DNA from 2 places in the Priestia sp. 179-F W1.4 NHS genome. Region 1 is predicted to be linked to the other one. Evidence: a T-box and tRNA genes for the amino acid it is inferred to sense, from the RefSeq annotation. Region 1 holds a T-box; the other holds one or more tRNA genes.

What was found. The T-box of region 1 lies ahead of ileS (isoleucine--tRNA ligase). A T-box ahead of a tRNA ligase gene usually reads a tRNA of that ligase, here a tRNA-Ile.
Region 2: it encodes a tRNA-Ile, which carries the amino acid that the T-box ahead of ileS (isoleucine--tRNA ligase) is inferred to sense. The anticodon was not compared.

Annotation. Positions count from the first base shown of each region.
Region 1 covers NZ_JBIQFF010000001.1:612,980-629,198, forward strand. The annotation lists gene ACH0CI_RS03160 (YlmC/YmxH family sporulation protein) at 1-109, shown strand, start outside; gene pgeF (peptidoglycan editing factor PgeF) at 184-1,005, shown strand; gene ACH0CI_RS03170 (YggS family pyridoxal phosphate-dependent enzyme) at 1,013-1,696, shown strand; gene ACH0CI_RS03175 (cell division protein SepF) at 1,713-2,177, shown strand; gene ACH0CI_RS03180 (YggT family protein) at 2,181-2,450, shown strand; gene ACH0CI_RS03185 (YlmH family RNA-binding protein) at 2,501-3,283, shown strand; gene ACH0CI_RS03190 (DivIVA domain-containing protein) at 3,368-3,862, shown strand; T-box leader at 3,932-4,152, shown strand; gene ileS (isoleucine--tRNA ligase) at 4,224-6,989, shown strand; gene ACH0CI_RS03200 (conjugal transfer protein TraR) at 7,160-7,447, shown strand; gene lspA (signal peptidase II) at 7,528-7,995, shown strand; gene ACH0CI_RS03210 (RluA family pseudouridine synthase) at 7,992-8,906, shown strand; gene pyrR (bifunctional pyr operon transcriptional regulator/uracil phosphoribosyltransferase PyrR) at 9,098-9,640, shown strand; gene ACH0CI_RS03220 (uracil-xanthine permease family protein) at 9,797-11,104, shown strand; gene ACH0CI_RS03225 (aspartate carbamoyltransferase catalytic subunit) at 11,253-12,191, shown strand; gene ACH0CI_RS03230 (dihydroorotase) at 12,154-13,443, shown strand; gene ACH0CI_RS03235 (carbamoyl phosphate synthase small subunit) at 13,428-14,513, shown strand; gene carB (carbamoyl-phosphate synthase large subunit) at 14,513-16,219, shown strand, end outside.
Region 2 covers NZ_JBIQFF010000001.1:374,186-390,404, forward strand. The annotation lists gene ispG (flavodoxin-dependent (E)-4-hydroxy-3-methylbut-2-enyl-diphosphate synthase) at 1-317, opposite strand, end outside; gene ACH0CI_RS01885 (hypothetical protein) at 469-801, opposite strand; gene ACH0CI_RS01890 (MFS transporter) at 878-2,089, shown strand; gene ACH0CI_RS01895 (DUF1189 domain-containing protein) at 2,241-3,023, opposite strand; gene ACH0CI_RS01900 (DUF456 domain-containing protein) at 3,367-3,852, shown strand; tRNA gene ACH0CI_RS01905 (tRNA-Asn) at 3,915-3,989, shown strand; tRNA gene ACH0CI_RS01910 (tRNA-Met) at 3,991-4,064, shown strand; tRNA gene ACH0CI_RS01915 (tRNA-Asn) at 4,105-4,179, shown strand; tRNA gene ACH0CI_RS01920 (tRNA-Ile) at 4,183-4,259, shown strand; tRNA gene ACH0CI_RS01925 (tRNA-Ser) at 4,271-4,363, shown strand; gene sodA (superoxide dismutase SodA) at 4,561-5,169, shown strand; gene ACH0CI_RS01935 (MFS transporter) at 5,299-6,576, shown strand; gene ACH0CI_RS01940 (peptidoglycan D,D-transpeptidase FtsI family protein) at 6,738-8,915, shown strand; gene pstB (phosphate ABC transporter ATP-binding protein PstB) at 9,560-10,357, shown strand; gene phoU (phosphate signaling complex protein PhoU) at 10,380-11,039, shown strand; gene ACH0CI_RS01955 (DUF4912 domain-containing protein) at 11,434-11,928, shown strand; gene ACH0CI_RS01960 (glycosyltransferase) at 11,921-14,239, shown strand; gene ACH0CI_RS01965 (sugar phosphate nucleotidyltransferase) at 14,236-16,219, shown strand, end outside.

The DNA.
Region 1 (16,219 bases):
CTTTGGAAAAGATGATGAAATTGTGATTCCGTGGAAAAATATTGTGAAAATTGGTTCCGATGTCATTTTAGTACGTTATAAAGACGCATTTCAGCCTGAAGAGAATTAGTTTTTTGTCAACAGCACCTAGCAATCTGTGGTACAATATGTGAGAACAAATGAAACAAGGGATGTGTCACATACATGAATCCTGAGCCATTAAAAAAAAGCCATCACGAGTCGTTTATGTGGCTGAGCCCTTGGGTAGAAAAGAATGATATGCTTGTTGCTGGTTTCACCACAAAAAATGGTGGCGTGAGTAAACCTCCATTTGCTTCTTTTAACCTAGGGCTTCACGTAAACGATAACGTAGAAGATGTTATTACAAATAGAAAAATTTTAGCAGCCGAACTAGACATGTCTTTTGAAAGCTTTGTATGTGCTGAACAAGTACATGAAGCAACTGTTCAAAAAGTAACAAAAGCCGACTGTGCAAAAGGACTCTACAAGTATGAAGAGGGCATAAAAGCAGCGGATGGCATTTATACAAATGAATCTGATATTTTGTTAGCTTTATGTTATGCAGATTGTGTTCCGCTGTACTTCTATGCGCCTGATCACCATTTAGTTGGTCTTGCTCATGCCGGGTGGAAGGGAACAGTAAAAGATATTGCAGGAAATATGATTCGACGTTGGGTAGAGCAAGAAAATGTTCCGGTTGAAGATATTTACGTGGCGATTGGCCCTTCGATTGAAGATTGCTGTTATGTTGTCGATAACCGCGTCATTACACAGGTAAACGAAGTAGTTGGCCAAAATGGATATCAAGAAGTAAGCCCTGGACAATACGCGCTTAATTTAAAAAAAGTCAATAAGCTGCTGATTCAAAACGCAGGCGTATTGCCGGAACGAATTTTAACATCGTCGTATTGTACAAGCTGTGAAGATGACCTGTTCTTCTCACATCGCCGCGACCAAGGGAAAACAGGACGCATGTTTAACTTCATAGGCTTTAAGGAGGAGTAATTACATAGTGACAGCTAGCGTAAGTGAAAATCTAGAAGCAGTTCAACAAACAATTGCTGAAGCATGTAAAAAAGTTAATCGAAATCGAGAAGATGTAGAGCTGATTGCTGTAACAAAATACGTTTCCACAAAACGAGCAGCAGAAGCAGTGGATGCAGGCATTTTACATCTTGGAGAAAACAGGGATGAAGGTCTTCTAGAAAAGTATGAATCAATCGGTGAGAAAGCGACCTGGCATTTTATCGGAAGCTTACAAACAAGAAAAGTAAAAAATGTGATTGATAAAGTTGACTATATTCATTCACTAGACCGATTATCTTTAGCAAAAGAAATTGATAAACGTGCAGGACATCGTATAAAATGTTTTGTACAAGTTAATGTTGCCGAAGAACAATCAAAGCATGGCCTTGCTGTAGAAGAGGTAATTCCATTTATTCAATCTCTTGAAACATTTACAAATATCCAAGTAGTTGGATTAATGACCATGGCTCCTCACACAGATGACGAGTCCTTGCTTCGCAGCTGTTTTCAAGGTCTAAAGAAATTGCAGGATCGTATACAAGAACTAAACCTCCCGTATGCACCTTGTACGGAGCTATCAATGGGAATGTCAAACGATTATGCAATTGCAATTGAAGAAGGAGCAACATTCATTCGACTAGGAACCACGCTAGTTGGGAATGAACGTTAAGGAGGTGTAATTCAAGATGAGTATGAAAAATCGCTTTAGAAGTTTTTTTGCTCTTGATGACGATACTGAATATGTAGAAGAACATTACGAACAAGAAGAGTCGGTAGAAGAGCCTGTACAGCAGTCGAGACCAGTGAAAGCTAGTCAGCAGCCGAATCAGCAGCAAAACGTGATTAGCTTACAAAGCGTTCAAAAATCATCAAAAATGATGCTTTGTGAACCTCGCGTCTATGCCGAAGCACAAGAAATTACGGATCATTTAAAAAATCGTAAAGTCGTAGTTGTTAATTTACAGCGCATTCAACGAGATCAAGCAGTGAGAATTGTCGACTTTTTAAGTGGTACAGTTTATGCTTTAGGCGGGGACATTCAAAAAATTGGAACCGACATCTTTTTATGTACACCTGATAATGTAGACGTAAGCGGAAGCATTTCAGATATGATGGGAGAACACGATACAACTAACGTAAAGAGGTGGTAGTTTTTGGACATCGTTTTTGAGATTCTTGGGCAATTGATTGGTCTTTACTCATGGGCACTGATTATTTACATTTTGATGTCTTGGGTACCCGATGTAAGGGCGTCTAAATTTGGTCAGCTGCTTGGCAGCATTTGCGAGCCTTACTTAGAGCCTTTTCGTAAAATCATTCCGCCTATTGGCATGATTGATATTTCACCTCTTGTTGCAATCTTTTTACTACGATTTGCGCAAGCAGGTGTACGTTCACTTCACAGTATGGTTGGATTTATTTAAAAAGGAATCGCTGGATTCCTTTTTTACATACCAATAGCAGGAGTAATAATATGTCTATTTATGAACATTTTAGGCAAGAAGAACATGGATTTATTGACCAGGTTCTTCAGTGGAAAGAAGATGTCCTACATCAATACAGCCCAAAATTAACGGATTTTTTAGATCCAAGAGAGCAGCAGATTGTGACGGCTATTGTTGGGACTGAAGGAGAGGTTCAAGTTTCATTTGATGGTGGACAACCGTTTGCTGAACGCAAGCGTGCGCTGCTATATCCGGATTACTATGTGCCTGAAAGCGAAGATTTTCAGTTGCATATGTACGAATTGAATTATCCTAAAAAGTTTGTGACGATTGAACATCCTCAAGTTCTTGGTTCGGCGATGTCTTTAGGACTGCGCCGTTCAAAATTTGGCGATATTTTGGTCGCGGGAGACGATATTCAGCTTGTAGCCGCAGAGGAAATTTCTTCTTATATTGAGATGAATTTAACATCAATTGGAAAAGCCAAAGTTTCACTTTCTTCTATTCAAAGAGAGCAGCTGCATGTGGTAAAAGAAGAGCTGATTGAACACGTTTATACAGTTTCTTCAATGAGGCTTGATGTTTTGCTGTCGACCATTCACAATTTATCAAGACAAAAAGTCCAGCCGTTTATTGCAAATGGAGCGGTAAAAGTAAATTTTAAAGTCATTGAACAGCCTTCTTTTGAATGTCATGAAGGTGATATTTTGTCGCTTCGTGGCCACGGCAGAAGTCGTATTGTTTCACTTGAAGGCAAAACCAAAAAAGAAAAATGGCGAATTGTTGTAGGTGTTGTAGGAAAGCAGAAATAAAGAAATCTACTAGCAGGAAATTTTAAAAATATGTCGAATAAACCATTATTAATGATGTAATGAGACAACACGGAGGTGGCCTAGATGCCTTTAACCCCTTTGGATATTCATAACAAAGAGTTTAATCGCGGGTTTCGCGGATATGATGAAGATGAAGTAAATGAGTTTCTTGACCAAGTAATTAAAGACTATGAGCTGGTAATGCGTGATAAAAAGGAGTTAGAAGGAAGAGTATCTGAATTAACAGATCGTCTTGGACATTTTACTAACATCGAAGAAACGTTAAATAAATCAATTTTAATTGCTCAAGAAGCAGCGGAAGATGTAAAGCGAAACGCTGAAAAAGAAGCGAAGCTCATTATAAAAGAAGCAGAAAAAAATGCGGACCGTATTATTAATGAAGCACTGTCTAAGTCTCGTAAAATTGCGATGGACATTGAGGAGACGAAAAAGCAGTCTAAAGTATTTAGAACTCGTTTCAAAATGTTAATTGAAGCACAGCTTGAAATGTTAAACAGCGATGACTGGGATCAGTTGATGGATTATGAGATGCCAGCGCTAGAAGAAAAAATTGACTAGTCAAGACATCATCTTGACTTCTCACGTTTTGTTGTCATATAATTTGGTAACAGATGAAATTTCATATCAAACAGTACGGAGACAGGGACAGTAGCTTTTTTAGTTTGTCAAAGCGAATCGAGGATGGTGCGAGCTCGATAACAAACAAAAAAGTGAAAATCACCCTAGAGTACCATTGCTGAAATGATGATAGTAAGCAGTGGCGGTTTATTCACGTTACGAATGCAAAGAGGATTTGCGTGCAGCAAATCTACTAGGGTGGTACCGCGGGAGGCCTTCTCGTCCCTTTTTTGGGATGAGGAGGTCTTTTTGTTATGGTGCAAAAAGATATGAAATTTACGTTTTTTTTGGAGGGTAAAACATGGAATATAAAGATACATTATTGATGCCAAAAACTGAATTTCCGATGCGTGGAAATTTACCGAACCGCGAGCCTAAAATGCAAGAACTGTGGGCTGAAATGAATATTTATGAAAAAGTACAAAAACGTACGGAAGGCCGTCCGCTATTCGTCCTGCATGATGGACCTCCATATGCCAATGGCGATATTCACATGGGACATGCCTTAAATAAAATTTTAAAAGATTTTATCGTTCGCTATAAGTCGATGTCAGGCTTCTGCGCACCTTATGTGCCAGGCTGGGATACACACGGCTTGCCAATTGAAACGGCTTTAACAAAAAATAAAAAAGTAAACCGCAAAGAAATGACAGTAGCTGAATTCCGTAAGCTTTGCGAACAGTATGCTTGGGAACAAGTAAACGGCCAGCGTGAGCAGTTCAAGCGTTTAGGCGTACGCGGAGATTGGGATAATCCATATGTAACGCTTCAGCCACAGTACGAAGCGCAGCAAATCAAAGTATTTGGCGATATGGCGAAAAAAGGCTATATCTACAAAGGATTAAAACCTGTATACTGGTCCCCTTCAAGTGAATCTGCTTTAGCAGAAGCGGAAATTGAATACTATGACAAGCGTTCAGCTTCTATTTACGTAGCGTTTAATGTGAAAGATGGTAAAGGCGTGCTTGAACAAGATGAAAAATTCATCATTTGGACGACAACACCATGGACAATGCCAGCTAACCAAGGGATTGCTGTCAATCCCGAGCTTCAGTACAGCGTAGTTGAAGCAGATGGAGCAAAATATGTAGTAGCAACTGAACTTATTGAAACAGTTGCTAAAGAAATTGAATGGGCTGACTATAAGACACTTCGTACAGTAAAAGGTTCAGAACTTGAACGCGTGGTAGCTGAACATCCAATCTACAAGCGTGATTCTTTAGTTGTTCTTGGCGATCACGTAACGACTGATGCTGGTACTGGCTGTGTTCATACAGCACCGGGACACGGGGAAGACGACTTTATCGTTGGTCAAAAATACGGTTTGGAAGTTCTTTGTCCAGTTGATAGTAAGGGTCATATGACGAATGAAGCACCAGGATTTGAAGGATTATTCTATGATAAAGCGAATAAGCCGATTACAGACAAACTAGAAGAAGAAGGCGCGCTGTTAAAATTAAGTTTCATTACCCACTCATATCCACATGACTGGCGTACGAAGAAACCAACAATTTTCCGTGCAACAGCACAGTGGTTTGCGTCTATTAAAGATTTCCGTGAAGATTTATTAAAAGCAGTAGAAAAAACAGAATGGGTGCCTACTTGGGGTGAAACGCGACTTTATAACATGGTGCGTGACCGCGGAGACTGGTGTATTTCTCGTCAACGTGCATGGGGCGTTCCGATTCCAGTATTTTATGCTGAAAATGATGAGCCAATCATTACAGACGAGACAATTGAGCACGTATCAAATCTATTTAGAGAACATGGATCAAACGTATGGTTTGAGCGTGAAGCAAAAGACTTGCTTCCAGAAGGCTTTACTCATGAAGGAAGCCCAAATGGCCGTTTCACAAAAGAAACAGACATTATGGACGTATGGTTTGACTCTGGTTCTTCACATCAAGCTGTTCTTGAAGAGCGTGAAGACTTACAGCGTCCGGCTGATTTGTATTTAGAAGGTTCTGACCAATACCGCGGCTGGTTTAATTCAAGTCTTTCTACAAGTGTAGCTGTAACAGGTGAAGCACCTTATAAAGGCGTACTTAGCCACGGATTTGCTTTAGACGGTGAAGGTCGCAAAATGAGTAAGTCATTAGGGAATGTTGTAATTCCAGAAAAAGTAATGAAACAACTAGGTGCGGATATTTTACGTCTATGGGTAGCTTCTGTAGATTACCAAGCGGATGTTCGTGTATCTGATAACATTTTAAAACAAGTAGCAGAAGTATACCGTAAAATCCGCAACACGTTCCGTTTCTTACTAGGAAACCTAGCGGACTTTAATCCAACAACTGACGCTGTAGCCGTTGAAGACCTTCGTGAAGTAGACCGCTACATGCTTGTGAAGCTGAACAAATTAATTGATAAAGTGAAAAAATCTTATGATTCATATGAATTCTCAAGCATTTATCACGCAGTGCATAATTTCTGTACAATTGATATGAGTTCATTCTACTTAGACTTTGCAAAAGATGTATTGTACATTGAAGCAGAAAATAATGTAGAGCGTCGCAGCATTCAAACGGTTCTTTATGAAACGTTATTATCGTTAACGAAATTAGTGTCTCCAATTCTTTCTCATACAGCAGACGAAGTATGGGTTCACATTCCGAACGTAACGGAAGAAAGCGCGCAGCTAGTTGATATGCCAGAGGTTCAAGAAATTGAAGGAGCAGATCAATTAGTAGAGAAATGGGATGCGTTCATGGAGCTTCGCGATGAAGTATTAAAAGCGCTAGAACAAGCTCGTAATGAAAAAGTAATCGGTAAGTCTTTAGAAGCAAAATTAACGCTGTATCCAACAGCAGATACGAAAGAGCTGTTAGCCTCTATTTCTGAAAATGTAGGTCAACTCTTCATCGTTTCAGATCTCGAGGTAGCAGAAGGTGAAGCGCCTGCTGAAGCACAAAAATTCAGCTATGCTTCAATTGTTGTAAGTAAAGCAGAAGGTGAGAAGTGTGAGCGCTGCTGGGTAGTATCACCAACAGTTGGCGAAGATCAAGATCACCCAACTTTATGTACACGCTGTGCGGATGTTGTGAAAAATCACTACGTTCAGCAGTAATGAACAAAAGCACGTCCTTTTTGGGCGTGTTTTTTGCTGTACGAAATTCCCAAATACAATGGTATAAAGCATTCAAAGCCTTAGGAAAAACTTGTGTTGTAGATTCGATGGAAAACTCGGTAAACCTAACATCATTAATACTTCATCTTATCAGCACAGGAGGCGTTTGCATGTATGAAAATTATCTTTCCATTGGACAGGAATTAGCTCTTATCAAAGAAGAATTACAAGATCGCCTATTGAGATATGCTACAGAACAATCTGGTTATATAGATGAAAAGGAACGTTACGTAATAGAAATGATTAAAGCCGATTTAAAAGATGTAGAACACGCGCTAGCAAAGCTTGACGTTGGTGCGTTCGGAATTGATGAACTAACTGGCGAAGTGATGTCTATTCATAAATTAAAAGTAATGCCGACGGCCCGCACAAACGAAGATTTATTTGTTTTCTGGTGAGAAGCGAGAAAAAAAATGAATTATGTGCTAAAATGCTTTAGTATGGATTCGTTTGATTTTATTGCGGGAGGAAAACGTTTGTGTTTTATTATCTTATCGCTTTAGCTGTTATACTTATTGATCAGGTAACAAAATGGATGATTGTAAAAGAAATGTATTATGGACAAAGCATTACCGTAATTGAAAACTTTCTTTACATTACCTCTCATCGTAACAGAGGAGCTGCGTGGGGTATTCTACAAGGACAGATGTGGTTCTTTTATCTCATTACGGTGGTTGTGGTAGTCGGTTTAATAATTTATATTCAAAAGCTCAAAAAACAAGATAAATGGTTCGGTATTGCGCTAGCATTAATGTTAGGCGGCGCCATTGGAAACTTTATTGATCGAGTGGTCCGTAAAGAAGTAGTTGATTTCGTAAATACATACATCTTTACGTATGATTTTCCGATTTTTAACGTAGCTGATTCGGCACTTGTCGTCGGAGTAATCATCATGTTTATTATGACGCTGTTTGAAGGGAAAATGAAGAAGGAGCACAAAGAATGAATGTAATTGAAACAGTTATAAATGAAGAACAAGCGGGAGAACGTATTGATAAAGTACTTTCGACTGTAAATGCAGAATGGTCACGTTCACAAGTGCAGCAATGGATCAAAGAAGGTCATGCAAAAGTGAATGATAAAACCGTTAAAGGAAACTATAAATGTAAAACAGGAGACGCTATTATTATTGAAGTGCCAGAACTAGAGGAGCTTGATGTGGTAGCGGAAGAAATGGATTTAGATATTTATTATGAAGATCAAGATGTGCTTGTTGTAAATAAACCTCGCGGCATGGTTGTACACCCAGCTCCAGGTCATCATAGCGGCACGCTTGTAAACGGCTTAATGGCTCACTGTAAAGATTTATCCGGTATTAACGGCGTTATGCGCCCTGGTATCGTTCATCGAATTGATAAAGATACGTCAGGTTTACTTATGGTTGCAAAAAATGATTTAGCCCATGAATCACTAGTTAGTCAGCTTGTAGCTAAAACAGTGACGCGTCGCTATAAAGCTATCGTTCACGGAGTAATTGCGCACGATCACGGTACAATTGATGCGCCAATCGGCCGAGATAAGCAAGATCGTCAAAGCATGACGGTCACTGATGAAAACAGTCGTGATGCAGTGACGCACTTTACTGTATTGCAGCGTTTTAAAGATTTTTCACTTGTCGAATGTAAGCTAGAAACGGGGCGAACACACCAAATTCGCGTTCACATGAAGTATATTGGCTTTCCGCTTGCTGGAGATCCGAAGTACGGACCGAAAAAAACGCTTCCGATTGACGGACAAGCACTTCATGCAGGTGTATTAGGCTTTATTCACCCTCGTACAAATGAATATATGGAATTTGAAGCACCGGCTCCAAAAGAGTTTAATGAGATGCTAGAGCTTATTGAAAAAAGAAGTTGACAACTGTCATAAGTGATGGCATACTTGTATTAACTTAATAAGAACCTTTAAGAACAGTCCAGAGAGGCTGAGAAGGAAACGGTGCAGAAAAGGCATACTTATAGCCTTTTTGAAGAAATATATCTAAAACCAAATCCTCTTGCCTCAAGGCAAGAGGATTTTTTTATGTCAACAACTTGAGGTGAAAAACAGTGAACGTAAAAGCTACCGTACTTGACGAACAGGCTATTCGCCGCGCTTTAACTCGAATTGCACATGAGATTATTGAAAAGAATAAAGGAATCGAAAATTGTGTGCTAGTGGGGATTAAAACGCGAGGTATTTATATCGCAAAACGTTTAGCAGAACGAATTGCACAAATTGAAGGAAATACATTGCCAGTCGGAGAACTAGACATCACGCTTTACCGAGATGATTTATCGAAAGTAACAAGCAATGATGAGCCTCTCGTAAAAGGATCAGATATTCCGACAGATATTGCAAATAAGAACGTCATCTTAGTAGACGATGTGTTATATACGGGCCGTACGGTTCGAGCAGCACTTGATGCACTGATTGATATCGGTCGACCTGAACTCATTCAGCTGGCTGTTTTAGTGGATAGAGGGCACCGCGAGCTGCCGATTCGAGCAGACTATGTTGGCAAAAATGTACCGACAGCTAAAAGTGAAAAAATTGCGGTGCATTTAATGGAAGTAGACGAAAAAGACCACGTGTCTATTTACGAAAAATAAATTATATACCCTTTTAAATGGTAGTCCCGTGAGGCTGCAAAAGGGGGGTCACTATACAAGGAAAACTATACTGCGGTATAGCGTCTTCCTTGTATGCTGAAAACCTCTTTGCCTCTGCGTAAAGAGGTTTTTTAATAGTGATAGGAGGAAAAACATATGAGTCAACAACGAGATTTTGTACTTGATATACATGATAAACCAAAAGCAGTAAATTGGTTAACATTGAGTCTACAGCATTTGTTTGCAATGTTTGGGTCGACGGTGTTAGTGCCGTTCCTAGTCGGGTTCAGCCCGGCAATTGCTTTGATTTCAAGCGGGGTAGGAACGCTTGCTTTCCTGCTCATTACAAGAGGTCAAATTCCTTCTTATCTTGGTTCATCGTTCGCGTTCATCACGCCAATCATTTTCGCAAAAGCTTCGTTTGGACCTGAAGAAACGATGGTTGGCTGTTTCTTAGCTGGACTTGTTTATGGAATCGTTGCTTTGATTATAAAAGGAACAGGAATCAATTGGATTATGAAGCTGCTTCCTCCGGTTGTAGTAGGGCCAGTTATTATGGTTATAGGCTTAGGACTAGCTAATACAGCAGTAGGCATGGCTATGAACGATGCAAAAGGAAATTACAGCTTAACTTACCTGATGGTTGCGCTTGTGACACTAGCGATAACAGTTGCTTGCTCAATCTTCTTTAAAAACATTATCAGCCTGATTCCGGTACTGATGGGAATTATCGGCGGATACATCTTTGCTTATACACAAGGATTGGTAGACTTTTCAAAGGTAGTGAAAGCAGAGTGGATTGAAGTACCTCACTTCTACGTGCCGTTCGTCACATACACGCCGTCCATTTCACTGGGGATTGTGCTTATCATGGTACCTGTAGCAGTCGTAACACTTTCAGAACATATCGGACACATTCTCGTCTTAAATAAGATTGTGGATCGAAACTATATTGAAAAGCCAGGGCTGCACAGATCGATTTTAGGAGACGGAGTAGCAACTATGCTTGCTGCACTGATCGGCGGACCGCCAAATACAACATACGGTGAGAACATCGGAGTGTTAGCCATCACAAAGGTGCTTAGCGTATTTGTGATAGCAGGAGCAGCAGTCTTCGCGATTTTGTTCGGGTTTGTCGGAAAAATCAACGCTCTTATTTCAAGTATACCAACCCCGGTCATGGGCGGGATTTCAATTCTCTTATTCGGAATCATTGCTTCATCAGGCTTGCGCATGATGGTGGATGCAAAGGTAGATCTTGGATCAAAACGAAACTTAATGATTGCTTCGATTATCTTAGTGTTAGGAATCGGAGGAGCACACTTAGATATCTCAGAACATGTAAAGATTGATAGCATGGCACTGTCTGCCATCATGGGAGTTCTGCTGAATCTAGTTCTGCCGAAAGAGAAGATAAAAGAAGCAGAAAATGTTCAACAAACGTCAGCACGAAAAATTTCATAGAACGCCTTTTAATTGAAATCCAGAGAGGTTTCTAAGGGTGTGTGAAAAGCGCGTTATAGACGAAGCTTGTTTTCTTACACCCTTTCTAAGTTAGAAAGGGTGTTTTTTATAAAGAAATGCGAGGAAAGCAAAAATGGAGGGAATCGATATGAAACATTTAGTGACAGTCTCAACACTAGAAACAAATGAAATTCTAGAGATTTTAGACAGCGCTGAAAACTATCGAACGAATAAACAAGGATGGAAACCGGAAGAGAAAATGTTTGTTGCCAACTTATTTTTCGAAGCGAGCACGCGTACTCGATGCAGCTTTGAAATGGCAGAACAGCAGCTAGGATTAACAACAATTCCGTTTGAAGTAACAACTTCAAGCGTCCAAAAAGGAGAAACGCTTTATGACACGATTGAAACATTAGCTTCAATCGGCGTTCAGTCAGTTGTTATTCGCCACCCGCAAGATCGTTATTATGAAGCACTGCAGGAAAAAGTATCGATTCCCATCATTAATGCAGGAGACGGATGCGGTCAGCATCCAACTCAGTGTCTGCTTGATCTACTGACGATTCGCCAAGAGTTCGGCTCGTTTAAAGGATTAAAAGTCGCAATAGTCGGAGATTTGCGACATAGCCGCGTAGCGAGATCGAATGCTGAAATGCTGACAAAACTAGGGGCGACCGTATATTTTGCGGGACCTGAAGAATGGAAAGATGAAGAGAACAGACACGGTACATATCTTGATATCGATGAAGCAATCGAAACGGTCGATGTTGTGATGCTGCTGCGTATTCAATTTGAAAGGCATGAAGAGAACACTTCAGAGCTTGCACAGAACTACCACAGCCGCTTCGGATTAACCGTTGAACGAGAGCGGAAAATGAAATCACATAGCATTATCCTTCATCCAGCTCCTGTAAACAGAGGAGTCGAAATTGCAGATGAGCTCGTTGAATGTGAACGCTCAAGAATTTTTAAACAAATGCAAAATGGCGTGTACATTCGCATGGCAGTATTAGCAAGAGCGCTACAACCAATTGAAAGGGGACTTAATAATGACAACAATTATCAAAAATGCTACATGGTTAAATAAAGGGAAAATTGAAAAAGTCGAACTGAAAATTGAAAATGGTGTAATTGCTGAAATAGCTTCACACATCGACGTACAGAATGAAGAAGTCATTGATGCAGGCGGGAACTTCTTATCACCGGGTTTAATCGATGTCCACGTTCACTTGCGCGAGCCAGGGGGAGAAAAGAAAGAAACGATTGAAACGGGTACTTTAGCAGCGGCAAAGGGCGGTTTTACAGCAATTGCTGCAATGCCAAACACGCGTCCAGTTCCGGATACGGTTGAACAAATGGAGTGGGTAAACAAGCGTATTGAAGAAACAGCACATGTTCGCGTATTGCCATACGCATCGATTACCACTCGCCAATTAGGAAAAGAACTAACGGACTTTGAAGGCTTAAAAGAAGCAGGCGCATTTGCTTTTACAGATGATGGAGTAGGCGTTCAGTCAACAGGAATGATGCTGGAAGCGATGAAGAAAGCCGCTTCATTAAATAAAGCAATCGTTGCACACTGTGAAGATAATGATTTAATCAACAAAGGCTGCGTCCACGACGGAAAATTTGCAAAAGAACATGGATTAAACGGTATTCCTTCTATCTGCGAAGCCGTTCAAATTGCACGAGATGTCCTGCTTGCTGAAGCAGCAAACTGTCACTACCATGTGTGTCACGTAAGTACAAAAGAATCCATTCGCGCCATTCGGGATGCGAAAAAAGCAGGCATTCGCGTAACCGCAGAAGTAACGCCTCATCATTTACTGCTAAATGAGGAAGACATCCCTGGGCTTGATTCAAACTTTAAAATGAATCCGCCGCTTCGAGGAAAAGATGATCAACAGGCATTAATTGAAGCTTTATTAGACGGAACGCTTAATTTTATCGCCACTGATCATGCACCGCATACAGCGGACGAAAAAGCAGAAGGCATGGAGCTTGCGCCGTTTGGAATTGTAGGACTTGAAACAGCTTTCCCGCTTCTTTATACAAACTTGGTATTAAAAGAAGTAATAACGCTAGAGCAGCTAGTATCATATTTAACAAACAAGCCTGCTGACACGTTCAACCTTCCTTATGGCACCATCGAAGTAGGGAAACCAGCAGATTTAACTATCATTGATCTTGAAACAGAAAAAACAATTAATCCAGAAGAATTTGTATCAAAAGGTAAAAATACGCCGTTTGCTAACTGGGTATGCAAAGGTTGGCCGGTAATGACATTAGTAGAAGGTAAACGAGTATGGGAGGATGTTAAAGCATGCAACGTCAACTAATTTTAGAAGATGGAACAGTATTTATCGGAAAAGGATTCGGCAGCGACAAAGAAATGACAGGAGAAGTTGTTTTCAACACGGGAATGACAGGATATCAAGAAATTCTATCTGATCCATCATACTGTGCACAAATTGTGACATTAACATATCCTTTAATCGGAAACTACGGTATTAACCGCGATGACTTTGAGTCGATTGAACCAGCTGTACACGGTTTGATTGTAAAAGAAGTTTGTGATGCTCCTTCAAACTTCAGAAGCGAACTATCAGTAGATGAATTTTTAAAACAAAAAGATATTCCAGGATTAGCTGGAATCGACACGAGAAAATTAACGCGAAAAATTCGTCAGCACGGTGCGCTTCGCGGACGCGTGTGCAACATGGAAGTCAATGTAGAAGAAGTGGTAGCACAGCTTCAAAATCATGAACTTCCGACTGATTCAGTTAAAAAAGTATCAACAGTGAAGCCTTACCCAAGCCCAGGCAGAGGTAAAAAAGTGGTACTCGTTGACTTTGGAATGAAACACGGAATTTTACGTGAATTAACAGCTCGTCAATGCGACGTGATTGTGGTTCCTTATAACGTAACTGCGCAAGAAATTCTTCAATTAAATCCAGATGGTATCATGTTGAGCAACGGACCTGGAGACCCAAAAGACGTACCTGAAGCAATCGAGATGATTCAAGGGGTTTTAGGAAAGGTTCCTCTTTTCGGAATTTGTTTAGGACATCAGCTGTTTGCGCTAGCATGCGGAGCAGATACAGAAAAAATGAAATTTGGTCATCGTGGATCCAACCATCCTGTAAAGGATCTAAAAACCAATAAAGTAGCTCTTACATCTCAAAACCACGGCTATACAGTATGTGAGCCATCTCTTGTCAACACGCCATTAGAAGTGACGCACGTTGCGCTTAACGATGGAACAGTTGAAGGAGTAAAGCATAAAGAATATCCGGCATTTACGGTTCAATATCACCCTGAAGCATCACCGGGACCTGAAGATGCAAACGGATTGTTCAACGAATTTATGGATCTTATGAAAAACAATCAGAAAGTAGGTAATTGCTAATGCCAAAACGTCAAGATATTAACACAATTCTCGTAATCGGATCAGGACCAATCGTCATTGGACAGGCGGCAGAGTTTGACTATGCAGGAGCGCAAGCGTGTATTGCGTTAAAAGAAGAAGGATACAAAGTTATTCTTGTGAACTCCAATCCTGCAACAATCATGACAGATTCAGAAATGGCAGACAAAGTATATATTGAACCTCTAACGGTTGAATTTGTAAGCTCAATTATTCGTAAAGAACGCCCGGATGCACTGCTTCCAACGCTTGGCGGTCAAACGGGACTGAACTTAGCGGTAGAATTACACGAAACGGGCATTTTAGAAGAATTTAACGTAGAAATTCTCGGGACAAAATTATCGGCGATTGAACAAGCTGAAGACCGTGAGCAGTTCCGTTCATTAATGAATGAACTAAATCAGCCTGTCCCAGCAAGTGAAATCATTCATTCACTAGACGAAGCGTATGCGTTTGTTGAACAAGTAAACTATCCGGTAATCGTGCGTCCTGCTTATACGCTTGGCGGTACGGGAGGCGGAATTTGTAACAACGAGCAAGAGCTGATTGAAATTGTAACAAGTGGGTTAAAACACAGTCCTGTAACACAGTGCTTACTTGAGAAAAGCATTGCAGGCTTTAAAGAAATTGAATATGAAGTAATGCGCGATGCAAACGATAATGCGATTGTAGTATGTAATATGGAAAACTTTGACCCGGTCGGTATTCATACGGGAGATTCAATTGTTGTAGCACCAAGCCAAACGCTAAGCGACCGTGAGTATCAGCTGCTTAGAAATGCGTCACTAACAATTATCCGAGCGCTTAAAATCGAAGGCGGATGTAACGTTCAGCTAGCACTAGACCCAGAAAGCTTCCAGTATTACGTAATTGAAGTAAACCCTCGTGTAAGCCGTTCGTCGGCCTTAGCATCAAAAGCAACAGGGTATCCAATTGCAAAATTAGCCGCAAAAATTGCGGTAGGGTTAACATTAGATGAAATGATGAACCCGGTAACTGGGAAGACATACGCATGTTTCGAACCTGCACTAGATTACATCGTATCTAAAATTCCACGCTGGCCGTTTGATAAATTTGAATCAGCTAACCGTAAACTAGGTACACAGATGAAGGCAACAGGGGAAGTAATGGCAATTGGCCGCACGTTCGAAGAGTCAATTTTAAAAGCCGTACGCTCACTTGAGTCAAACGTTCATCACTTAGAGCTAAAAGATGCGCATGAATTTGATGATGCCATTATTGAAAAACGTATTCGCAAAGCTGGCGATGAGCGATTATTCTACGTCGCAGAAGCCATTCGCCGCGGCGTAACAATTCAGCAAATTCACGAGTGGAGCAAAATCGATCTTTTCTTCTTAGTAAAACTTGAAAAAGTGATTGCTTTTGAAAATGTGTTAAAAGAAGAGATTCATAATGTAGAAGTTTTACAGGAAGCAAAAGAAATGGGATTTGCAGACTGCACGATTGCTAAGCTATGGAATCAAACAGAGCGTGAAGTATACGACTTCCGCAAACAAAACGGCGTGATGCCAGTATACAAAACGGTAGATACATGTGCAGCAGAATTTGAATCTACAACACCATATTTCTACGGTACGTTTGAAGATGAAAATGAATCGATTGTTACAGATCGTAAAAGCGTTGTAGTGTTAGGGTCAGGTCCGATCCGCATCGGGCAAGGAATTGAG
Region 2 (16,219 bases), 240 kb from region 1:
TTACCTGGGTTGATACGGATTTTATCCGCTCCGCCTTCGATTGCTTTTAACGCTAAGCGATAGTCAAAATGAATATCTACAACTAATGGAATGTTAATGCGTTTTTTAATTTCAGGGATCGCATCTGCTGCGCGCTCGTCTGGACAAGCAACACGAACAACTTGGCATCCTGCTTCTTCTAAACGTTTAATTTCTGCAACCGTTGCTTCAACATCATGTGTTTTAGTGGTTGTCATACTTTGAATAACTAATTCGTTACTGCCCCCAATTGTTAAATCTCCAACTTTAACGGGACGTGTTTTTGTACGATGTATAATTTCACTCACGTGATAATCTCTCCTTCAAAATGAAATCAAGAATTTGAATTCATTAATAGAATAACTCTTTATGAACAAAATAACTAGTAGAAAGTACTACCTTAGCTATTTTAACAATGACTATCCCATCTTGACAAGAAGAATGCTGTCATTACTTGTAAATAGGGAACTTATACGTTTTTCCAATTTGAATATCTTCAGGCGCTGTACCGTTATTTAACTTCTTAAAGTCTTTAATCATTTGGTTCATAGAAACCGGTATCGATTTTTTTGTAAGCTCTTCAATGACGGACAAAACTGTATCGCCTGGCTTAATTTTTATTTTTGTATAGGTGGAAGAAGAGCTGGCGGCTTTTGTTTCTGCAGGCTGCGCTTTGCTGACTTGAACTGCTTCAGTCGCAGTAGGAATGGTCCCGTATTTAATGTCGTAGTGACAAATATATCCGATAAAAGCGAAAGCGGCTAATGCACATAGCTTTTTCATTATGCTCCTCCTTCATTCTTTTGCTTATGTGTAAAGCCTATGCTTGTCTTACTTAAATATGATTGGAGAACGAAATTTGAAAGAAAAATTAATGATTGTTTCATTAGGCTTATTGCCTTTAATCATGGTGCTGGGAAATTCCATGCTCATTCCTCTGCTGCCAAGCATTCAAAAGTCACTTCACTTAAGTGGAGTCCAAACCAGTTTGATACTGAGTGTATTTTCGATTCCGGCTGCATTGTGTATTCCTGCGGTAGGAATTTTATCAGATCGATATGGACGTAAAAAATTAATTATGTATTCCCTCATCGTGATGATAATCGGTAGCCTTGTCGCTGCTAGTAGCGCTTTGGTCTCTTCTGGAAGCTTTGCTGTGTTGATGGCTGGAAGAGTGATTCAAGGGATTGGCGCTGCTGGTACTACAACGTTGGCAATGGCATTAACTGGAGATGTATTTACAGGGGAAAAAAGAGCAAAAGTCCTTGGGATTTTAGAAGTATATAATGGAGCTGGAAAAGTGGTTGCACCTATAATTGGAGCAACGGCGGCACTCGTCGTATGGTATGCCGCATTTTTGGTCTATCCTTTAGCTGCAGGTGCTGCTTTAGTAGGTATAGCCATGTATGTGAGAGAAGCGAAAACAGGTTCAGATTCAGTATCTGTTGGAGAGTATTTAAAGAGAGCCATTGGGATTGTCTATGATAAAAGAAAATCGCTTTTTCCTTTATTCTTTGTCGGGGGACTGGGGTTGTTTTTATTATTTGGCATTTTATATTACTTATCTTTTTTAATAGAGGAAACGTATCATATAGACGGTTTTTTCAAAGGAACCGCTTTTTTATTTCCTCTTGGCGCGATGACGTTCGTTTCTTATTGGACCGGTCAGCGAATCAAAACAGATGTAGTGCTCATGAAAAAATTGATGATAGTAGGAATAATTCTTTTATTCGTAATGTTTGGAGTATTAACGGTGATTTATACGCTTCCCGTGCTGATGTTTTGTTTGACAGTCGCCTTTGGCGGCTTAGGATTTGTTCTTCCTTGTATTAATATGATGATTACTTCAGCGGTTTCAGACGAAGAAAGAGGATTTATTGTATCCATTTATGGAACGGTGAGATTTTTAGGAGTAGCGTTGGGACCCGTTGTTTTTGAAGTGTGGATGCATACTGAAAGGCTGATGTTTATTTATAGCTTTAGTTTGCTCGCAGCAGGAGGTTTGTGGGTTTTGTATCAGTTGAAGATTCTTTCTTCTGCAATGGGGAGAAGAAAAGTTGTACAGAAATAAAGAGGCTGGGACAAAAGTATGTTAGTTGAAGAAGCTCCCAACAAATTTGATTCTTGATCAAGAATTAAATTCGTTCGGAGCTTTTCATTGGCAGGGTAAACATAGATTTTATGTATGTAGGTGCTTCTAGCGGTTGATTGGATTCATTTCGTTATGTTTCAATCGCTTTATTAGGTTTTACCTTTTTTCTCATAGGAACCCTTGTGACGAGCAATAAGTAAATGAAGAACGTTCCTATCCAGTAAAGAGAGCTATGTGTTGCTAGAGACAAAGAAAAAGCTTCCAAAAGCGTATAAAGCAGCGTGAAGGCTACCGTACTATAAGCGCTCAGTGCCCATAGCTGTTTGAAAAGAAGCTGCTTCTTAGTGATGAGTCCAATCAGTTTTCCAAGATAAGCAAGGCAGGTAATAGAAAGGAAGTTTAGTCCAGATGTTAATACGTACAGTAAAAGCATAGCGATAGGGACAAGTATGTATAAAGACGACTTTTGTTCGTGCAATAAGTTTAACAGTTCATTTTTATCTTTATGATGCCAATTTAATAAATCATATGAATACGTTTGTGTTTGTGAATTAGTTGTGATGTAAATTCCGTCTTTTAGAAAGCCAATCGCATGAGCAGGAGAATGAAACCGTTCAATAGAATGTGAGGGGTCTAAGATAAAAGCGGTACCGTTTACTTTTTTTGTGAAAGGTTGGCTTGACGTAAGCTGTGAATTTGAAATAGAAAAAGAAGAAACAGATTTCGGGAGATCTGTAGTCGCGGTATGATAGCCGTTTACAATCGTCAAAGTCATAAAGAAAAATGTAGGCAGCAAAGAAATGAATGTTAAAAACAGCACAAAGCCAATTGTTTTATTCGTATGCTCAAAGCGAAGCGACCTTATTTTTTTGAAGGAAGTAAAACTCCATGCTATCTTTTTCAGCATGCTCATTGTAAAGCCTCCTATTATTGAAAATTCTGATTATACCTTATTTTATAGCGGAAATTTAAGGTTTACAATAGATTTTAGAAAACGTTACCAATTAAAATGGTGCGATGGAGCGTTTTGTCAAAAGCATTTCTTTATATGTACAGATTTTGCTGTCATTGTTTTTGGGGGTTATTACGGGCAGTTTGAGGACTGTGCTGTTAATAGTACAGTGGTACACTCGAAAATCGTTATCTGAAGATATATTCGAAAGTAAAATAAAGGAAGGTCTCGTGGTGCAAGGTCTTTCTTTATAGGAGTGGTTATTGTATGATAAATAGTAATAATAAAAAGGATAGGTGCGGGCATGGCTATTTTATGTTGGGCATTAGTTATCATTAGCTTTGTTGTATCGTTTGTTGGGTTGGTTTATCCCATCATCCCAAGCGTGCTATTTGTAGCGCTAGGATTTGTCATATACGGTTTATTTTATGATTTTAGCTCCTATAGCTGGTTATTTTGGGTGATACAAGGATTGTTAGTTGTCGCACTTTTTTTAGCAGACTATATCGCTAATATTATTGGTGTGAAAAAATTCGGAGGCACTAAAGCAGGCGTTTGGGGAAGTACAGTTGGATTGCTTGTGGGCCCGTTTGTTATTCCGGGATTTGGAATTATTTTAGGGCCATTTATCGGAGCGATTGTAGGAGAACTGATTGTCCATCGGACCACAATTAGCAACGCAGTAAAAATTGGAGTAGGTTCGGTTATTGGCTTTTTTAGTGGCGCTATCTCGAAAGGATTTATTCAACTGTTGATGATTGCCTATTTTTTATACGCTGTTTTAAAATAATATATTGACTTTAGGCCAGAAACATGTTAAATTTTTAATGTCGCTAGTAAATGTTATATTGTTCCACAGTAGCTCAGTGGTAGAGCTATCGGCTGTTAACCGATCGGTCGTAGGTTCGAGTCCTACCTGTGGAGCCATGGCGGTGTAGCTCAGCTGGCTAGAGCGTACGGTTCATACCCGTGAGGTCGGGGGTTCGATCCCCTCCGCCGCTATTTTCCAATTTACGTTTGTGACATACATAATTCATATTGTTCCACAGTAGCTCAGTGGTAGAGCTATCGGCTGTTAACCGATCGGTCGTAGGTTCGAGTCCTACCTGTGGAGCCACGTGGACCCTTAGCTCAGCTGGTTAGAGCAGACGGCTCATAACCGTCCGGTCGCAGGTTCGAGTCCTGCAGGGTCCACCATTTATAGGGTTGGAGGAATACCCAAGTCCGGCTGAAGGGATCGGTCTTGAAAACCGACAGGGGTGTTAAAGCCCGCGGGGGTTCGAATCCCTCTTCCTCCGCCATACTATTGTCTATTCAAAGCTTCTTTTGAGAAAAAGAAGCTTTTTTTATGTTTAAAAGAATAGCGAATGGGAATTAGGTAAATATAAATCATGGATTAGGTACTTTTTATTTGAAAGAGTAGGGTAAATTTGCTAATCTAAACGTATATGGTGCTTTTGCGCCAAAATGCTTACATATTTTGAAGGAGGAATTATTCATGGCTTACAAATTACCAGAACTACCTTATGCATACGATGCACTGGAACCACATATCGACAAAGAAACAATGAATATTCACCACACAAAACATCACAACACATATGTTACAAACCTAAACGCTGCTGTTGAAGGCAAAGCGGATTTAGAAAGCAAAAGTATTGAAGAGTTAATTTCAAACTTAGATGCTGTTCCTGAAGATATCCGTACAGCAGTACGCAATAACGGTGGCGGTCATGCGAACCACTCATTATTTTGGACAATCCTTTGCCCTAACGGCGGCGGTGCTCCAACTGGTGAATTAGCAGACGCTATCGCTAGCAAATTCGGCAGCTTTGATCAATTCAAAGAAGAATTTGCAAATGCAGCTAAAACTCGCTTCGGTTCTGGCTGGGCTTGGTTAGTTGTAAACAACGGCGAATTAGAAGTAACAAGCACACCAAACCAAGATAGCCCATTAATGGAAGGCAAAACGCCAATTCTTGGTCTAGACGTTTGGGAGCACGCTTACTACTTAAATTATCAAAACCGCCGTCCAGATTACATTTCAGCATTCTTTAATGTTGTAAAATGGGACGAAGTTACTAAGCGTTACGACGCTGCAAAATAAGCTGAAGATGTATTTAAGAGCCAGTAAAGTAATTATTACCTTTACTGGCTTTTTTGTTTTCCAATTCTTTTACATATCTCCTTTTCTTTTTCACACACTAGGTGTAGAAGAGAAAAGGAGTTTTTTGATATGCCTTTATTAAAAAAAGTAGTTGGAGATGTAGAAGTTAGTAAAGATTTACTTTTGCTTTTAATTATAGGCGGTCTTTATGCCTTGGCTATTTCAATTTCCAATTCGTTTGTTAACATTTATCTGTGGAAACAATCAGGCGAATTTTCGGATCTCGCTATTTATAATTTAGCGGTAGTGGTGCTTCAGCCGCTTACGTTTATTTTAGCAGGTAAATGGGCCAAACGAATTGACCGGGTTGTGGTTTTAAGGTTAGGCGTATCTTTTTTAGCTGTTTTTTATATCGCTGTATTAGTCTGTGGAGCTAACGCAGCCGAGTATTTAGTATTGCTTGGTGGACTGCTGGGTATAGGATATGGCTTTTATTGGCTAGCTTTTAATGTGCTAACTTTTGAAATTACAGAACCTGATACAAGAGACTTTTTTAACGGATTTTTAGGGATCTTAAACTCTTTTGCAGGGATGATTGGTCCTTTAGGAGCGGGCTTTGTTATTTCCGCTTTGTATGAATCACTTGGGTATAAAATTGTGTTTGGTGTATCTCTGCTATTGTTTGTCGGTGCCGTTGTGCTTAGTTTTTTTATTACAAGACGCGCAGCTGAAGGAGTATACAAATTTAAAGAAGTGTGGGCTGAACGAAAAGTCAACAAAGACTGGAATCGAGTATTACAGGCTCATTTCTTTCAAGGATTGCGTGAAGGTACGTTCATTTTTGTCGTATCTGTCATGGTATTTATTACGACGGGAAGTGAATTAGCTTTAGGAACTTATGGACTGGTGAATTCAGCGGTGGCGTTTGTAGGATACTATGTAGCCTCAAGATTTATTAAGCAAAAAAATCGCCTTCGATTTATTTTCACCGGGGGCCTCCTTCTCTATGGAGCAGTCTTTTTGCTTATCTTTAACTTATCGTATCCAAAGTTAATTATATATGCTGTTTGTATTGCTATTGCCTATCCTATTTTGTTGGTTCCATTCATTTCTCTAACGTACGATGTGATTGGACGAGCAAAGGACGTTGTTTCAAAAAGAATCGAATACATTGTTGTCAGAGAAGTATTTCTGAATATTGGGCGCGTTGTTTCCATATCTTTATTTTTAATAGCCGTACTATTTTTTGATGAAGCAAAAAGTATTCCCATTTTATTAGCTATTGTTGGAGCAGGGCATACGATCATTTATTTTTGTGTAAGACATATCTCACAGCCTCTGCACAAAAAAGAAACGACTGTTACTCCTCCAGTATTAAATGAAGGAGACGGAGAGTCTCCAGCTTAGAGTATTATTAGCTCCTTCATTTGTACTATGGAAAATGCCTCGCTTTTCTTTTAGAATAAATACGTTGTGTAAATAGGCACCTGCCAGGTGTCTATTTATTTGCTAAATGTCTGATTTTATGGTGTTATGGTATATATGTTTTATAAAGTGTAGGTGTTGGTATGAAAAAGAAAAAAAGAAGAAAAAGTCACGTGCCTTTTCGTGTGAACTTACTTTTCTTGACCGTATTTGCCCTATTTTCCGTATTAATTTTGCGGTTGGGACTTGTTCAAATTGTGTACGGTGAGAATTACGAACGAGAAGTCGAAAAAACACAGGACGTTACAGTCAGTACGCCTGTTCCTCGAGGGAAAATGTACGATCGGTATAACCGCGTAATTGTAGATAATACCTCTTTAAATACGATTACATATACTCGTTTTCAAGGAAATACAGCTGAAGAAAGGCTGCGCATCGCTAAGAAGTTAGCCACTATGATCGATGTTCCTTACACCACAAATGTGATTGATATTCCAGAAAATAGAAAGAATAAAGATGTTAAAAACGTGGTAAAAATTACAGAACGCGACATGAAGGATTATTGGATTATGCTTCACCCTAAAGAAGCGGAGCAGAAAATTACGAAAGCTGATCGCAAAAAAGTTCAAGATGGTGAAATGACTGATGACGAACTGTATCAACGTCAGTTAGACCGCATTTCTAAAAAAGATTTAGAAAGTTTAAAGAGTGATTTAGAAGTTCTAGCTATTAAGCGCCAAATGGAGGCAGGTTATTCTAACACCCCGCAAGTTGTTAAAAGCGGTGTGACAAATGAAGAGTATGCCGTTGTAAGTGAGCATTTAGATGAACTTCCGGGTGTTGATACAACAACGTATTGGGATCGCTCATACCCAGAAAACAGCACTCTCCGTACTTTGCTTGGAAATGTATCCTCTGCCAACGAGGGTCTGCCCAAAGATAAAGTACAGTATTACTTATCAAGAGGCTATAGTCGAAATGACCAAGTTGGGACGAGCTATTTAGAGAAGCAATACGAAGCTCAGCTCAGCGGTCAAAAAGAAAAAGTCCAGTATGTAACAGATGATAAAGGAAATCTCCTTGATACAATTCAAGTGTCGAAAGGCGAACGCGGCAGTGATTTAGTTTTAACTATTGATATGGAGCTTCAAAAAGCGGTAGAAAAACAAATTACGGACCAGCTTTTAGCCAAAAAGAAAATGAAAGGAACGCAGTTTTTAGACCGTGCTTTTGTGATTATGATGGATCCTCACACAGGAGAAATCTTAACAATGGCAGGTAAAAAATACACCATTGATAAGAAGACTGGGGTACCTAAAATAGAAGATTTTGCATTAGGGAATATTTCAACATCTTATACAATGGGCTCTGTTGTAAAAGGGGCAACGGTTCTAGCTGGCTTAGATTCAGGAGCTATTAAGCCAAACACAGTGTTCGTTGATGAACCGTTAAAAATTAAAGGAACACCAATTAAGAAATCAGCTGAGGCTGAGGGGTTAGGACCCTTAACGTATTCATCCGCGTTAAAATATTCATCCAACGTATTTATGTTTAAAACGATAATGGCGATGGCTGGATTACAGTACCACAAGAACATGACTTTACCGATTAAACCTGACACATTCAGCGAACTGCGTTCGTACTACAGTCAGTTCGGCTTAGGCGTATCAACAGGCATAAACCTCGATAACGAATCAACAGGTGTACAAGGCGGAAGCAATGTTCCAGGTACAGCACTTGATTTAGGAATTGGCCAGTATGATACGTACACGCCGCTGCAGCTTGTTCAATACACTTCTGCAATAGCTAATGGAGGGTATCGCATCAAGCCGCAGCTAGTAAAAGAAATCCGAAAGCCAACGATAAAGACCGATGAAATTGGTGGTACGCAGCATTCATTTGAACCTGATGTGTTAAATCGTATCACGATGAAAGAAGAATACATTAAAGATGTTCAAAATGGCTTTAAACGGGTTACGCAGGAACAAGGCGGTACAGGGTACGCAGCTTTCCATACAGCGAACTATAATCCTGCTGGTAAATCTGGAACGGCACAAGCCTATGAGAAAAACCCAAGCGGAGGGGATCCAATTAAAGTTAATAATTCAAACTTTGTGGCCTTTGCTCCGGCAAATGATCCTGAAATTGCAGTAGCTGTCGTGGTACCATCGGCATTTGTGCCAAGTGCACCAAATACCATTACAAAAGAGCTTGCTCGTTCTGCGCTCGATACGTATTTTGATTTAAAGAAAAAAGGTGAACAAGAAGTAAAAGATCAAGAAGAGAATCAACAGGCTGTCATTGCAAACGACGCCAATTAAAGAGGTTGGGAAAAAGCATATTAGTTGAAGTAAGATCCGAACAACGTTGATTAAGAATCAACACTGTTCGGATTTTTTTATTGAGAGGGTGAACGTAGATTTCATGTAAGTAGGTGCTTTAAGCGGTTGATTGGAGGGCAGGGCGAAGACTTCTGCCGGAAAAGCGGAAGAAGTGAGACCCCGCAGGGGCGGAAGCGACAACGAGGCTCACCGGCCGCCTGCTTGAACGGAAATCAACAGTGGTGTCAGAAGTGATTCGTACTGGCTTATTTATCTAATTTACTTATCTTTATATCAAATTAATTTAGTTGTGTCTCAACCTCTTCTTTTTTTGTTAGAAATCTTTACATATATGGTTTTTTATTGAATTTAAGGGTCGTAAGAACTAGTTTTTTACCTAAAAAACACGCAGATAGGCCTTCGTTTACAAAAGCTTTACATTGAGTTAAAACACAATTAATAGTCGGCTATTATTCTGTAAGTGTAAGGATTAATAGAAATGATCAAAGTAAGGGGAAGCGTTCGGCTTCTCGTATGTATTTACACTAATAGTAAACAATAGATATTAAATAGACATAGAGAGACTTTTATTGTGCTCAAAACGGTTAAAGACGATGAAGGAGGATTATCTAATGGCAATAACAATGGAATTGACTAACAAAGAAAAAGTAAATACTCCGCAAACAAAAGAAATTGTATATAAAACAAAAGGTTTGAATTTATGGTATGGCAACACACATGCCTTAAAAAATATTGATTTAGACATTCATGCTAACGAAGTTACCGCGATCATCGGTCCATCGGGCTGCGGAAAATCAACATATATTAAAACGTTAAATCGTATGGTAGAAATGACGCCAATTGTCCGTACCTCAGGTGAAATTGAGTATAGAGGAAAAAATATTTTTGATAAATCGTACCATGTGGAAGAGCTGCGCACGCAAGTAGGAATGGTTTTCCAAAAACCAAATCCGTTCCCAAAATCTATTTATGATAATATCGCGTACGGTCCAAGAATTCATGGCGTCCGCAACAAGAAAAAACTAGATGAAATTGTTGAAAAAAGTTTACGAGGAGCAGCTATTTGGGACGAAGTTAAAGATCGTTTGAATCAAAATGCGAATGGGTTGTCAGGTGGACAACAGCAGCGTATCTGTATTGCACGCTGCTTGGCTATTGAACCCGACGTTATTTTAATGGATGAGCCTACTTCTGCACTCGATCCAATTTCGACATTAAAAGTAGAAGAGTTAGTACAAGAATTAAAGAAAGACTTCAGCATTATTATTGTTACACATAATATGCAGCAAGCGGCACGTATTTCAGATAAAACAGCATTTTTCTTAAATGGAGAAGTGGTAGAGTACGCAGAAACAGATAAAATCTTCTCAATGCCATCTGATAAACGCACAGAAGATTATATTACAGGTCGTTTCGGTTAAGACATACAAGGAGATGGGATGAGTGGTTGTACGCGAAAAGTTTCATGGTGATTTAAAGATATTACGTGAAAAATTATTAGAAATAGGGCGCTTAACGCATGAGGCGTTATCAAAATCAATTGAAGCGTTGCAAACAAGTAACGTTGAGCTGGCGCTAGAAATTATCGATGGTGATTCATACGTGGATGACTTAGAAGAAGAAATTAATGACCTAGCTATCTTACTGATTGCAAAGCAGCAGCCCGTGGCTATTGATTTAAGACGTATTATTGTGGCAATTAAAATTGCTTCGGATGTTGAGCGTATGGCAGATTTTGCCGTTAATGTAGCAAAATCAGCTATACGAATTGGAAACGAAGAATTAATTAAGCCGTTAGAACATGTAAAGAAAATGCACGATATTTCGATTGAAATGCTGAGCCTTTCGTTAAAAGCTTATCACGAAGAAGATCTGGTGTTGGCTAAAAAAGTAGCGGAAATGGACGATCAAGTGGATGAGCTTTACGGAATAACAATTAAAGAACTTTTAAGTCTTGCTAAAGAAAAGCAGGAGGCTATGAACCAAATTACACAGCTTTTATTTGTAGCCCGTTATTTAGAGCGTATGGCTGATCATACCACTAACGTAGCAGAAAGCGTATTTTACCTTGTAAAAGGCAAACGCTACGATTTAAATGAATAGTGGAAAAAGAGGCTGGGAAAAAAGTGTTTTAGTTGAAGGAAGATCCGAACGATGAATCGTTCGGATTTTTTTCATTGTATCGAGAAACGTAGGTTTAATGTAGCTGCTTCTAGCTGTTAATGAGAGGGAAGGGCAAAGAACTCCTGCAGGAAAAGCGGAAGCGACGAGGAGGCTCATCGCCGCCCTCGGAAAGCGACATTTTGCACGGAAATCAACAGCGGTGTAACAAACGATTCATACGGGCTCATGCATCCAATTTGCTGGGCTGGATTTTTTAACACAAATCGACAAATTGCGTTTATTGTGGCAACTTTTTCTGAATGGTAAGATGTTAATAAGTTTATACGGCATTTATATGTAGAAAAAACAATCTAAGAAACGAAGTGATAAAACAGTGGCTCCTAATCTTATTCAAAACTTAAATGTGTGTATAGCTACTCAGCTTGACTCATCTCGTATTTATGTTCACTGGTCGTTTTCAGAGCATATTCGAGAGATGGTAGAAAGTATGTTTTCGACACGATGGGAAGAATTGAATCTAGCTATGTGTACGTATGATATAACAGGCCTTCATTTTAACGGCCATGAATCAAACCGCTATTATATGAAGGGTCTTACCGCTCATCAAGACTTCATGTTTATGAATAGCTTGGAAAGTGAGCGCACGTATGTAATAGATATTGGTATTCAAGATAAAGAAGGAAGTTTTTTTTCCCTTCTTCGTTCGAATCCGGTTTATTTGATGAAAGAACAGCATGAACAAGTGAATGTAACGTCGTTGAGCTGGATGTACGAACCTGTAAAAGTTCACCAAGGTGTTCAAAATGAATTTAGCACATATTCCTTATATTCAAATGACTTGGAGCAGGTGAAGAAGCAATATGAATAGTGATGACTGTATTCTTTTAACTTATATGCATTATCCGTTGCTACATGTACTTCAAGCAGAGAGTGAGTATCCGCTGTTTGAACAAGTAACGAACGAATTCATCCCTTTTTTAGATCAAATTGAGTCTGAAAAATTGATAGGTGCAACAGCTGCGATGTCTTGTGTATTTTTGAACGTATTAAACGACGAGGAGTTTAATACTCGTTACGCTCAGTATTTACACCAGTTTTCAAGCCGGCAGCATCAGAGAGCACTCACTTTTTTAAAAAAGTGGGACGGGAGCTTGTTCTCAGCCTGCAAATATTTCTTTCAGCATGACATGATGGAATGTATTCCTACTACCGTAACGAACGCGTTCGTTTCCATCCTTAAAACAGAACAAACGTTAAATCTCCAAATTACAGAAGCAATACGTGTTTTTCAACAGTTTTTTGAAAAAAAGCCCGTCGGTTTTTTTATACAGCAAGGAGAGTATACTCATCAAGTAGATATGCTCCTGAAATCTCATGAAATGCGCTATACCTTTGTGAAGTCATCAACAGATGAACTAAAAAAGTCCCCTGCTGGTATTATCTTGTTTCCATATCCTAAGCAAGGAAAACAAGTTGAGGAAGGAACAATGAATAAAGCGAGCGCTGTTTTGGATTTGAAAGCGAAGGACACGCTTGGCTTTCAGCGAATGCAAGCAGCAAGTGGTACATTTCAATACCCTTTAGATTACGCGAGGGATATAGAGTTTTATCCAAATGAAACTCTTGCACTCTATGGTGCAACAAAAAGCGCCGAATTTGTCAGTGAGAACAATGAATTGTTTATTTCAACCGTACAGAAGTCAGAGGCGATGCTAGGTGTGATCGATTTTAAACATCCTAGCGTGGTGAATGCCATCTACCGACAGTGGCTCCTTTTAAGTAGCAGCGATTGGCTTTATACTTTTGAAAAAGTCAGAGGTGAATACGAAAGGCAAATAAAGCTGTTTGATTTTCTCTGTCACGAAGAGAATCCAAGGATGGATAGTGAAAACAGTTTTCTTTCAGGAAGTTCTTTTTTATACCCTGTAAAAGAGATAGAGCCGTCGGCTTTATCAGTAAATCAATATAAAGGCGGTCTCTCCATTTTAATGCTTGCATGGGAATTCCCTCCTCTAGTTATCGGAGGACTTGCACGACATGTATTTGATTTATCCAGAGCGTTAGCTAGAGCGGGCCATCACGTTAGTGTATTAACGACGTATGTAGAGGGGCTGCCGGAATATGAACGTTTATACCGTGTTCACGTTTACAGAGTTAAAAGCCTGCAGCCTCATCATCCGGATTTTTTGACATGGGTAAACAGTTTGAACGTGGCTATGGCTCTTAGAGGACTGCAGTTAGGCTACAAGCTGTCTTTTGACGTTATTCATGCTCATGACTGGCTTGTTGCATCCGCAGCAAAATGTTTAGCAGATAAAACGGATAGACCGCTCATTACGACCATTCATGCGACAGAACATGGGCGCAATAATGGTATTCATAATGACATGCAGCAGAAAATTCACTTGCAAGAAGAGGAGCTGATTCGACAATCAAGCTCAATCATTGTCTGCAGCGACTATATGAAGAAAGAATTAATCACTTTATTTCACGTAGAACAAGATAAAATTGCTGTATTTCCAAATGGAATTGACAAGCAGCTGGTAGTCGACGCAGTAAATGAGCGGTTAAAAGAAAGTTTACAAAAGAAATATAATTTTAGAAAGGCCCCTATTATTTTTTCAATTGGACGAATTGTATATGAAAAAGGATTTCAGCTATTTATTGAAGCAGCGGAACTATTTAAGAAAAAACAAATAGATGTTCAATTCGTTGTGGCGGGAAAAGGGCCTTTACTTCATGAGTTTCGAACGCAGGTAAGTGAAAAGCAATTGGACAAATACGTGTATTTTATTGGGTACATTACCGATAACGAACGAAATCAGCTTCTGCAAGCTTGTAAAATGGTTGTTTTTCCAAGTCTATATGAACCTTTTGGAATTGTAGCTTTAGAGGGTATGGTAGCCAAGAAGCCAACCATCGTTGCCGATACAGGAGGTCTAAGCGATATTGTTTCACATTTCGACACGGGCCTGACGTTTGCCCGAGGAGATACGCTCGAATTAATCAACTGTATTGAATTTTTGTTAAAAAATGAAAAAACAGCTGCGAAAATCAGCGAAAATGGGTATAGAAAAGCAACAACTATGTTTAGCTGGGAAAAAATCGCTATCGATACAAGTAAGCTGTTTCAACATCACATTTGCCAGGATAAAAAAAGGAGGGAGGCAAAAAATTGAAAGCCATTATACTTGCTGGCGGTAAAGGAACAAGACTGCAGCCTTTGACCTATACGATTCCAAAGCCTATGCTGCCGCTTTACGATAAACCTGTGATGGAATATAGCATTGAACTGCTTAAGAAACATGGAATTACAGAGATTGGGATTACGCTGCAGTATAGGCATGAACAAATTATTGAATACTTTGGGGATGGCTCTCAGTGGGGAGTGACGCTTACTTATTTTATCGAAAAAGAGCCTCTTGGAACAGCGGGCGGAATTAAGCGAGCAGAGGCTTTTATTGAGGAAGACTGTATTATTATTAGTGGAGATGCCTTAACAGAAATTAATCTTCAAGACGTTATTCATTTTCATTATGAACAAAAAAGCGAAATGACCATTGTTACAAAAGAAGTAAACGACGTGCGGGGTTATGGAGTGGTGACGATAGATGAAGGGAATCGAGTCACGGGATTTGTAGAGAAACCGACCTACGAACAGGCCAATAGCCGATTGATTAATACGGGAGTGTATGTGATCAAAAAATCCGTTCTTGATTACGTGAATTCTTATGGTCCTACAGATTTTAGCTTTGACATTATCCCGCTTCTTTTGGAATATAATCATACTGTGTGCAGTTTTGTAACAGAGGATTATTGGATTGATATTGGGCAAATCCACCATTATCGTCAAGCACACTATGATCTATGGAGCAAGTGGTTTGGCAATAGACAGGAAAGTATTGTCTCAGATGACGCGCTTATAGAAGAAGGGGTGACTGTTTACGATCCGGTTTACGTAGGAGAAAATGTGGTGATTAGAAAAGGTGCTTCAATTGGTCCTTACACGATTATCGGAACCAATAGTATCATAGAAGCACATGCTGCAATCGATAAAACGATTTTGCTTCAAAACGTAACGGTGGGGGCAGAATCGTTTTTATACAACGCTACGATAGGTCCGTATGTAAATGTTCAAGCAATGACTACGTATGTCCAAGATACAGTAGCTGAAAATCAAGTGCTACCTCAACTTTCTGTAAAACCAGATGTTTCTATCTTCAAAAACGGTCGCCTGTATGTACATTCATCTGTTGATCGAGAAAGACTATACAATGCGTTATTACTTGTATGCAAACATCAAGGATCGTTCTGTCTAGCAAGCGATGATGAAGGAGAAGCTATTCAACTTCGTAAAGAATGCTTTTCTTTTTTACGGAGTAATCATTCGGCTGTGTATGATATTAAAAAAGAAGCCCTTCCGGTATTTCGATATTATATGATGACTTCACAAGCGAGCATTGGTATTTACATTGGTGTGGATAGCAAAAACAGCGGTCTGTTTTTAGAAATATATGATAATAAAGGACAATTAGTTAATCAGCTTATTGAAAAAAAGATTGAGCGGATGTATCTTCAAGCTAAAAAAGCAAACATAACGACTTCTGTTTCACTTAAAGAAACAAGCATAGGAAATATCAGGGAAGAATATTGTGATGCTTTAGTAAAATCAATTAATCAGCATGTTTTATTAGAAGACAGTACGCGGATTGGTGTGATTTGTTCACCGTTTATACAGGAAGTTGTCGAATTATTATGTAAGCGTCTTCGTGTTCATGTGTTATTTTTAAACAAGTGGGAGAAAACAGAAGAAACCAAACGAATAATTAAACGAAATAAGCTGTCTTTTTGTATTCAGATTAAAGAAGATGGAGAAACATTTGCTCTATATGATGAAAAAGGCTGCAGCGTAAATGACTCAGAAATTATGTCGCTTTATATTTATAGCGTATACATGACAAAAAAAGTAGCATTCGTTCCTATTCCTATACACTATTCATCCACATTAGAAACATTTGCTCAATCTCTCAATCAATCATTTATGAGGACAAAAGCAAAAAAACGTGATTTGCTTAGTCTTTTGGGGCCTGTTCAATTTCAGTTAGATGCCATGTACGCTTTATGTCAGCTGATCGAATTAATTATGGTGCAGCAGCGGA